Regions from separate parts of the Saccharopolyspora sp. 6V genome, predicted to be linked through region 1. Evidence: riboswitches for the same ligand, from Rfam matches in the RefSeq annotation. Region 1 holds a riboswitch; the other holds the start of a gene.

Region 1 (3,308 bases):
CGCTGATCGGGGCGGAGAACGCGGGCCCCGGTGGCGCCCGCGACGAGCACCGCCGCAGATCGCCGCGGCTTGGCGCACTCCCATCGGCAGCTCACCCGGCCGACTGCACCGAACTCACTCGGTCGAGTGGACTTCCGGTTGTGGCGGGGAACCGGGCGTTCGTCACGCTGCGCACGTCGGAAATCAAGCGTTCGTGTCCTACACTGGGACCTGGCGGCCTGCTCCCGGTGACCCCCAGGCCGGTTGAGCGGGCCGCCCTCTAACCCCTTCCGGGGTCTTCTCACCTCCGCGAGTGAAACTCGCCGGTCTCGCCGCGCAGTGGTCTCGGATGGTCTCGCGGTTGCGGATCCGCTCAGACCAGCACCGCGTCCGGGGCCGTGCTCGGCAGCCCGTGCGCCAGCGCCACCGCCTCGCTCACCAGCAGCCCGCCGTGCGCGTTCAAGCCCCTGGCCAGCGCCGCATCCGCCCGGCACGCCGCCCGCCAGCCCTGATCGGCGATCCGCAGCACGTACGGCAACGTCACGTTCGTCAACGCGTACGTCGAGGTGTTCGGCACCGCGCCCGGCATGTTCGCCACGCAGTAGAACACCGAACCGTGCACCCGGAACGTCGGATCCTCGTGCGTCGTCGGCCGCGAATCCTCGAAGCACCCGCCCTGGTCGATCGCCACGTCCACCAGCACGCTGCCCGGCTTTGACCGCGCCACCAGCTCGTTCGACACCAGCTTCGGCGTCTTCGCACCCGGCACCAGCACCGCGCCGATCACCAGGTCCGCCGCCCGCACCGCCGACTCCACCGCGTACGCGTTCGACGTCACCGTGCGGATCGCGCCCCCATGCGCCGCGTCGATCTCCCGCAGCCGGTCCACGTCGGTGTCCAGCACCTGCACCTGGGCGCCCATGCCCGACGCCACCCGCGCCGCGTTCAACCCGGCCACCCCGCCGCCGATCACCACCACCCGCGCAGGCGGTACTCCGGGCACGCCGCCCGGCAGCACACCGCGACCACCCTGCGGGGTCAGCAGCGCCTGCGCGCCGACCTGCGGGGCGAGCCTGCCCGCGACCTCGCTCATCGGCGCCAGCAGCGGCAACCCGCCGCGCGCCGTCTGCACCGTCTCGTAGGCGAGAGCCGTCACCTCGGCGCGCAGCAACTCGTCCGTCAACTCCGCCGACGCCGCCAAGTGCAGGTAGGTGAACAGCACCTGGCCCGCCCGCAGCCGCGGGAACTCCTCGGCCACCGGCTCCTTCACCTTCAGCACCAGCTCGCCCTCGGCCCACGCGTCCGCCGCGGACGGCACGATCGTCGCGCCCGCCGCCGCGTAGTCCTCGTCGGGTATCGACGAACCGAGCCCGGCGCCGGCCTCCACGAACACCGCGTGCCCCCGCGCGGCCAGCTCGTGCACCCCTGCCGGGCCCCCCGCCACCCGGTACTCGTGGTTCTTCACCTCACGCGGCACTGCGACCTTCACCCGGTCCGCCTCCCGACCCCACGACCGAACACCGACCCCAGCATCATCCGCCCGGCGCCCGCACCCCGCCGCGAGGAAGGGAACCTTCCTGTCACCGGTGACAGGAAGGTTCCCTTCCTCGCTGTGATCCGGGCGGCTGGGCGTTGACACCCGCCCACGTCCGTTTATCGTTGCCGGGCACGACCACAACCGCACAGCGCCGCAGAACCCGAGCGGGAGAGACCCTGCGCAACGCAGGGCGCCGAAGGAGCAAACCCTCCCCGCAAAACTCTCAGGCACCCATGACCGCTCGGGCGAGGCCACTCTGGAAAGCGCGCGCCCCGGCGCCGCACCCACGGTGCAAGCCGCGAACCACCGCGGCGAAGCTCTCAGGTCCCGAAACAGAGGGGGAGGCCCGCGAACCCAGGGCACACCCGTGCCCGCGATGGTGAGGAGCCTCCATGTCCCTGCCCGAACGGCTGCGCTACACCGAAGAGCACGAGTGGATCGAGGACCGCGGCGACCTGGTGCGCATCGGCATCACCCCGTACGCGGCCCAAGCGCTCGGCGACATCGTCTACGTGCAGCTGCCCGAGGTGGGCGAGCGGATCGAATCCGGCGCCTCCTGCGGTGAGCTGGAATCGACCAAGTCCGTCAGCGACCTGTTCGCGCCCGTGACCGGCGAGGTCGTCGCCGTCAACGCGGCCGCCGCCGACGACCCCGCGGTGATCGGCTCTGATCCGTTCGGCGAGGGCTGGCTGCTCGAAGTGCGTGCCGAGCAGACCGGTGCTGTGCTCACGGCCCAGGAGTACGCCCAGTTCACCGGTGGTGAGTAGGCCGGGGCTGAGGGGGGCGGAGCTGTGACGATCAGCGTCTTCGACCTCTTCTCGGTGGGCATCGGCCCGTCGAGTTCGCACACCGTCGGCCCGATGCGGGCGGCGCGGATGTTCACCGCGCGGCTGCAGGACGACGGTCTGCTCGGTCAGGTCGACAAGGTGAAGGCCGAGCTGTTCGGTTCGCTCGGCGCGACGGGGCACGGCCACGGCAGCCCCAAGGCGGTGCTGCTCGGCCTGGAAGGGCACGACCCGGAGACGGTCGACCCGGCCGCCGTCGCACAACGGGTGGAGACGATCCGCGCCGACGGCAGGTTGTTGCTGGCGGGGGAGCGCGACATCCGGTTCTCGGTGGACCGCGACCTGGTGATGCACCGGCGCAGGTCGCTGCCGCTGCACCCCAACGGGATGCGGTTCGCGGCGTTCGGCGCAGGTGGGGAACTGCGGTCCGCGGTGTACTACTCCGTCGGCGGCGGATTCGTCGTCGACGACGAGGCCGCCGGCACCGACCGGATCAAGCCGGACGAGACGCCGGTGCGCCACCCGTTCCGCACCGGCGACGAACTGCTCGCCCGGGTCGCCGAATCCGGCTCCCGGATCAGCGACGTCATGTTCGACAACGAGCTGTCCTGGCGCTCCGCCGAGGACGTCCGCGCCCGGCTGCTGCACATCTGGTCCGTGATGCAGGAGTGCGTCGACAACGGGTGCCGCAACGACGGGGAACTTCCCGGCGGGCTGCGGGTGAAGCGGCGCGCCGCCGCGCTGCGGGCGAACCTCGGCGAGCAGGACGACGCCATGGAATGGCTCACCCTGTTCGCGCTCGCCGTCAACGAGGAGAACGCGGCAGGCGGACGGGTCGTCACCGCGCCCACCAACGGTGCCGCCGGCATCGTTCCCGCGGTGCTGCACTACTACGTGCGCTTCGTGCCGGGGGCGAACGAGCAGGGCGTCATCCGGTTCCTGCTCGCCGCCGGTGCCATCGGGGTGCTGTTCAAGGAGAACGCGTCGATCTCCGGCGCCGAGGTCGG
Region 2 (3,308 bases), on a different contig from region 1:
CGTGTTCTGCTGACGACCCAGCTCCGCCCCCACAGCAGCGGCCACCTCCGGATCCACCACCGCAAGCCGGTCGTTGAACAGGTCCGGTGTCGACATGAGCAATTGCCTCCTGGTGTTCGATCTGGGCTGCGCCGGACGGGTCCGGCGCGGTCCGGTCAAGGTTTCGAGAGCCCGTTGCGGGCGTGTGTCAGGCCTTGCGGCGGTAGAACGGCAGTTCCACGACTTCGGCGTCGATGGACTTGCCGCGGATGTCGACCTGCACCGCGGTACCGGGCGCGCTGTGCGCGCGGTCCACGTAGGCCATCGCGATCGGGTGACCGAGCGTCGGGGACGGGGCGCCGCTGGTGATCTCGCCGATCTCGGCGCCGTCGGCGAGCACCGGGTAGCCGTGCCGGGGCGCGCGGCGCGCGTCGGTGCGCAGCCCCACCAGGGTGCGCTCCGTCGGAGCCGCCGCGACCTGCGCCAGCGCGGCCTTGCCGATGAAGTCACCGGGCTTGTCCAGCTTCACCACGCGCCCCAGGTTCGCGTGGAACGGGGTGAGCGAGGCGGACAGCTCGTTGCCGTACAGCGGCATGCCCGCCTCCAGCCGCAGCGTGTCGCGGCAGGACAGCCCCGCCGGGACCAGTCCGCGCTCGGCGCCGGAGTCGGTCAGCGCGCGCCACACCGCGGGCGCGTCCGCGGGGGAGGTGAACAGCTCGAAGCCGTCCTCGCCGGTGTAGCCCGTGCGCGCCAGCAGCACCTGCTTCCCGGCGACCTCGCTGGGATACCCGGCGTAGTACTTCACGGTGGACAGGTCGGTGCCGGTCAGCGGCGCCAAGATCGACACCGACTCCGGTCCCTGCACGGCGATCAGCGCGTACTCGTCGGAGACGTCGCGGTGCGCGGCGTCGAACCCGGCGATGCGCTCGGCGAGCTCGGCGGAGACCACGGCCGCGTTGGCCGCGTTGGCGACCACCAGGAACCGCTGCTCGTCCAGCCGGTAGACGATGAGGTCGTCGAGCACGCCGCCCTCGGTGTTGCACAGCATGGTGTAGCGGGCGCGACCCACCGTGATCGCGGACGCGTTCGCGACGAGCGCGTGGTCCAGCGCCGCGGCCGCCTCCGGGCCGCTGATCTCGATCTCGCCCATGTGCGAGAGGTCGAACAACCCGGCCGCGGTCCGCACCGCCTGGTGCTCGGCGGTGTCCCCCGAGTAGCGGACCGGCATCCGCCAGCCCGCGAAGTCGGTGAAGTGCGCGCCGAGGGACTCGTGGACCTCGTGCAGCGGTGTCCGTCGCGGAGCGGGGGGCGACGACGTCATGGTGCGGAACTCCTCCTGGTGGGCACCGATCACGTCCGAGGGGGACCGGTTGCGGCCACTTCCAGCAGAAACCATATCCGGGGTCCTCCGACGGCGATGGGCGCGGGCGTGCGCTGCCGGTCTCCCCGGAGTCATTGGCCTGAGAGTTTCACCGCGCACGAGGGCGGCTTGCACCGTGGGCGAGGGACACGGGTCCCTGCTTTTCTCCGTGATCGCCTGCTGTCGCGCGGTAGCGGGGCCTGAGAGTTTGGTGGGGAGGATTGCTCCTTCGGCGCTGCACCCAGGAATCGCATCCTGCACGGACCAGGGGCTCCTGGCGGGGCGCAGACTCTCCCGCACGACGTCGTCGGCGTTGTAGTCCGGTGTTGTGTTGTGCTCCGGAACGCTACGGAGATCACACAGCGCAGTCAACCGAACGTGAGCGTGATCCCGTCGCCGCGCGCGGAGTTCAGCGCTGCGGGAACAGCCGGGCGTGCTGGGCGCGGAGGCCGTCGACCAGCGCCCGCAGCGCCAGTTCGAAGCTGTCGTCGTCGATCTCGGCGGCGTGCTCGCGCAGCAGGTGGGCGCCGTGCAGGTGCGGGAACCGCTCGTCGTAGACCTCGGCGTCGTCGACGAACCCGCCCGCGAACGAGCCCATCGCCGCACCGAGCACCAGGAACTTGGTGGAGGCACCGATCATCGTGGCGTACCGCTGCGGCCAGCCCGCGCTGGTCAGCCCGCCGTGCACGGCGTCGGCGCGGCGCAGCGAGGTCTCCCGGCGGGCCGGTCCGGACGCCATGAACGGCACCAGGTTGGGGTGGGCGGCGAGCGCGGCCCGGTAGGAGCGGGCCCAGCGGGTGAGGCCGGTGGGCCAGTCGATGTCGAACCCGCTGGTGTCGACGGTGCCCATCACGTCGTCGGCGACGTCGTGCAGCAGCGCTTCCTTGGTGGCCACGTGGTTGTAGAGCGAGGCGGCGCGGACGCCGAGGGAGTCGGCGAGCCTGCGCATGGACAGCGCTTCGAGGCCTTGGCCGTCGATGATCGCCAGCGCGTGTTCGCGGATGCGTTCGCGGGTGAGCTGGGGGCTCTTGGGTCTGCCCATGCCGCGCTCCTGCCTGCCGCCCGCTGCCGGTCGGCGCCCCCTCGGTGGGCGCCGTGCCCGTCCGCGTCCGCTGCGGATCGTGTCGATCAGTGTCCGGTGCGCGGCTCTTGCCGCGGTGCGCGGGGTGGTCCTAGAGTCCAAAACTAACGACGTTAGTCGTCAGGTGTCCAACGGCGGACGACCGTGCCGCCCGCACCGGCGACATCCTCACGGAGGTGGACGATGGTCAACGACGACGAGTCCCCGGAGCGGGTCGAGCCGCACACCACGCTGTCGCTCGCCTCGGTCCTCGCCGAGCCGGCGCGGCTGCGCCCGGCGCACCCCGCGGTCGTCGAGGGCGAGCAGCGGGTGACCTACGGCGAGCTGTGGGAGCAGGTCCGGGCGCACGCGGCCGCGCTGCGCGCTCGCGGGATCGAGCCGGGCGACCGGGTCGCGATCGTGGCGCCCAACGTGATCGATTTCGTGCGCGCCTACTACGCGGTGCTCACCGCGGGCGCGGTCGTGGTGCCGGTTCCGCTGCTGCTGGTCCCGGACGAGGCGGCGTACCTGCTGCGCAACTCCGGCGCGAAGCTCGTCGTCGGGCACACGAGCCAGCTGGCGCTCGCCGCCGAATCGGCGCGCCGCGCCGGCATCCCGCTGGTCTCGATCGGCCCGTCGGTGCCCGGCCCGGAGACCCCGGACTCGTTGAGCGAGGCGGCGGCCGCGGCCGAACCGGTCCGCTCCTTCGCCACCCGCGCGCCCGACGACCCCGCGGTGATCTTCTACACCAGCGGCACCACCGGCCGGCCGAAGGGCGCGGTGCTCACCCACCTGAACCTGGTGCTCAACGCGACGGTGAACGCCTTCGACGCCAACGACACCCGCCGCGAGGACCTGATCCTCGGCTGCCTGCCGCTGTTCCACGTCTTCGGGCAGACCGTCTCGCTG

The links. A riboswitch is a leader RNA that binds a small molecule or an ion and turns the genes downstream of it on or off. The one in region 1 is predicted to bind glycine.
Region 2: it holds a riboswitch for glycine, as region 1 does, so the genes downstream of both, gcvT (glycine cleavage system aminomethyltransferase GcvT) here and gcvH (glycine cleavage system protein GcvH) in region 1, are expected to answer to the same signal.

The regions. Positions count from the first base shown of each region.
Region 1 covers NZ_JAIUKB010000006.1:24,695-28,002, forward strand. Annotated here, with positions in the region: gene ald (alanine dehydrogenase) at 353-1,468, opposite strand; glycine riboswitch at 1,672-1,766, shown strand; gene gcvH (glycine cleavage system protein GcvH) at 1,909-2,283, shown strand; gene LCD35_RS01235 (L-serine ammonia-lyase) at 2,308-3,308, shown strand, end outside.
Region 2 covers NZ_JAIUKB010000075.1:1-3,308, forward strand. Annotated here, with positions in the region: gene gcvT (glycine cleavage system aminomethyltransferase GcvT) at 188-1,300, opposite strand; glycine riboswitch at 1,419-1,517, opposite strand; glycine riboswitch at 1,518-1,646, opposite strand; gene LCD35_RS15935 (TetR/AcrR family transcriptional regulator) at 1,749-2,381, opposite strand; gene LCD35_RS15940 (long-chain fatty acid--CoA ligase) at 2,604-3,308, shown strand, end outside.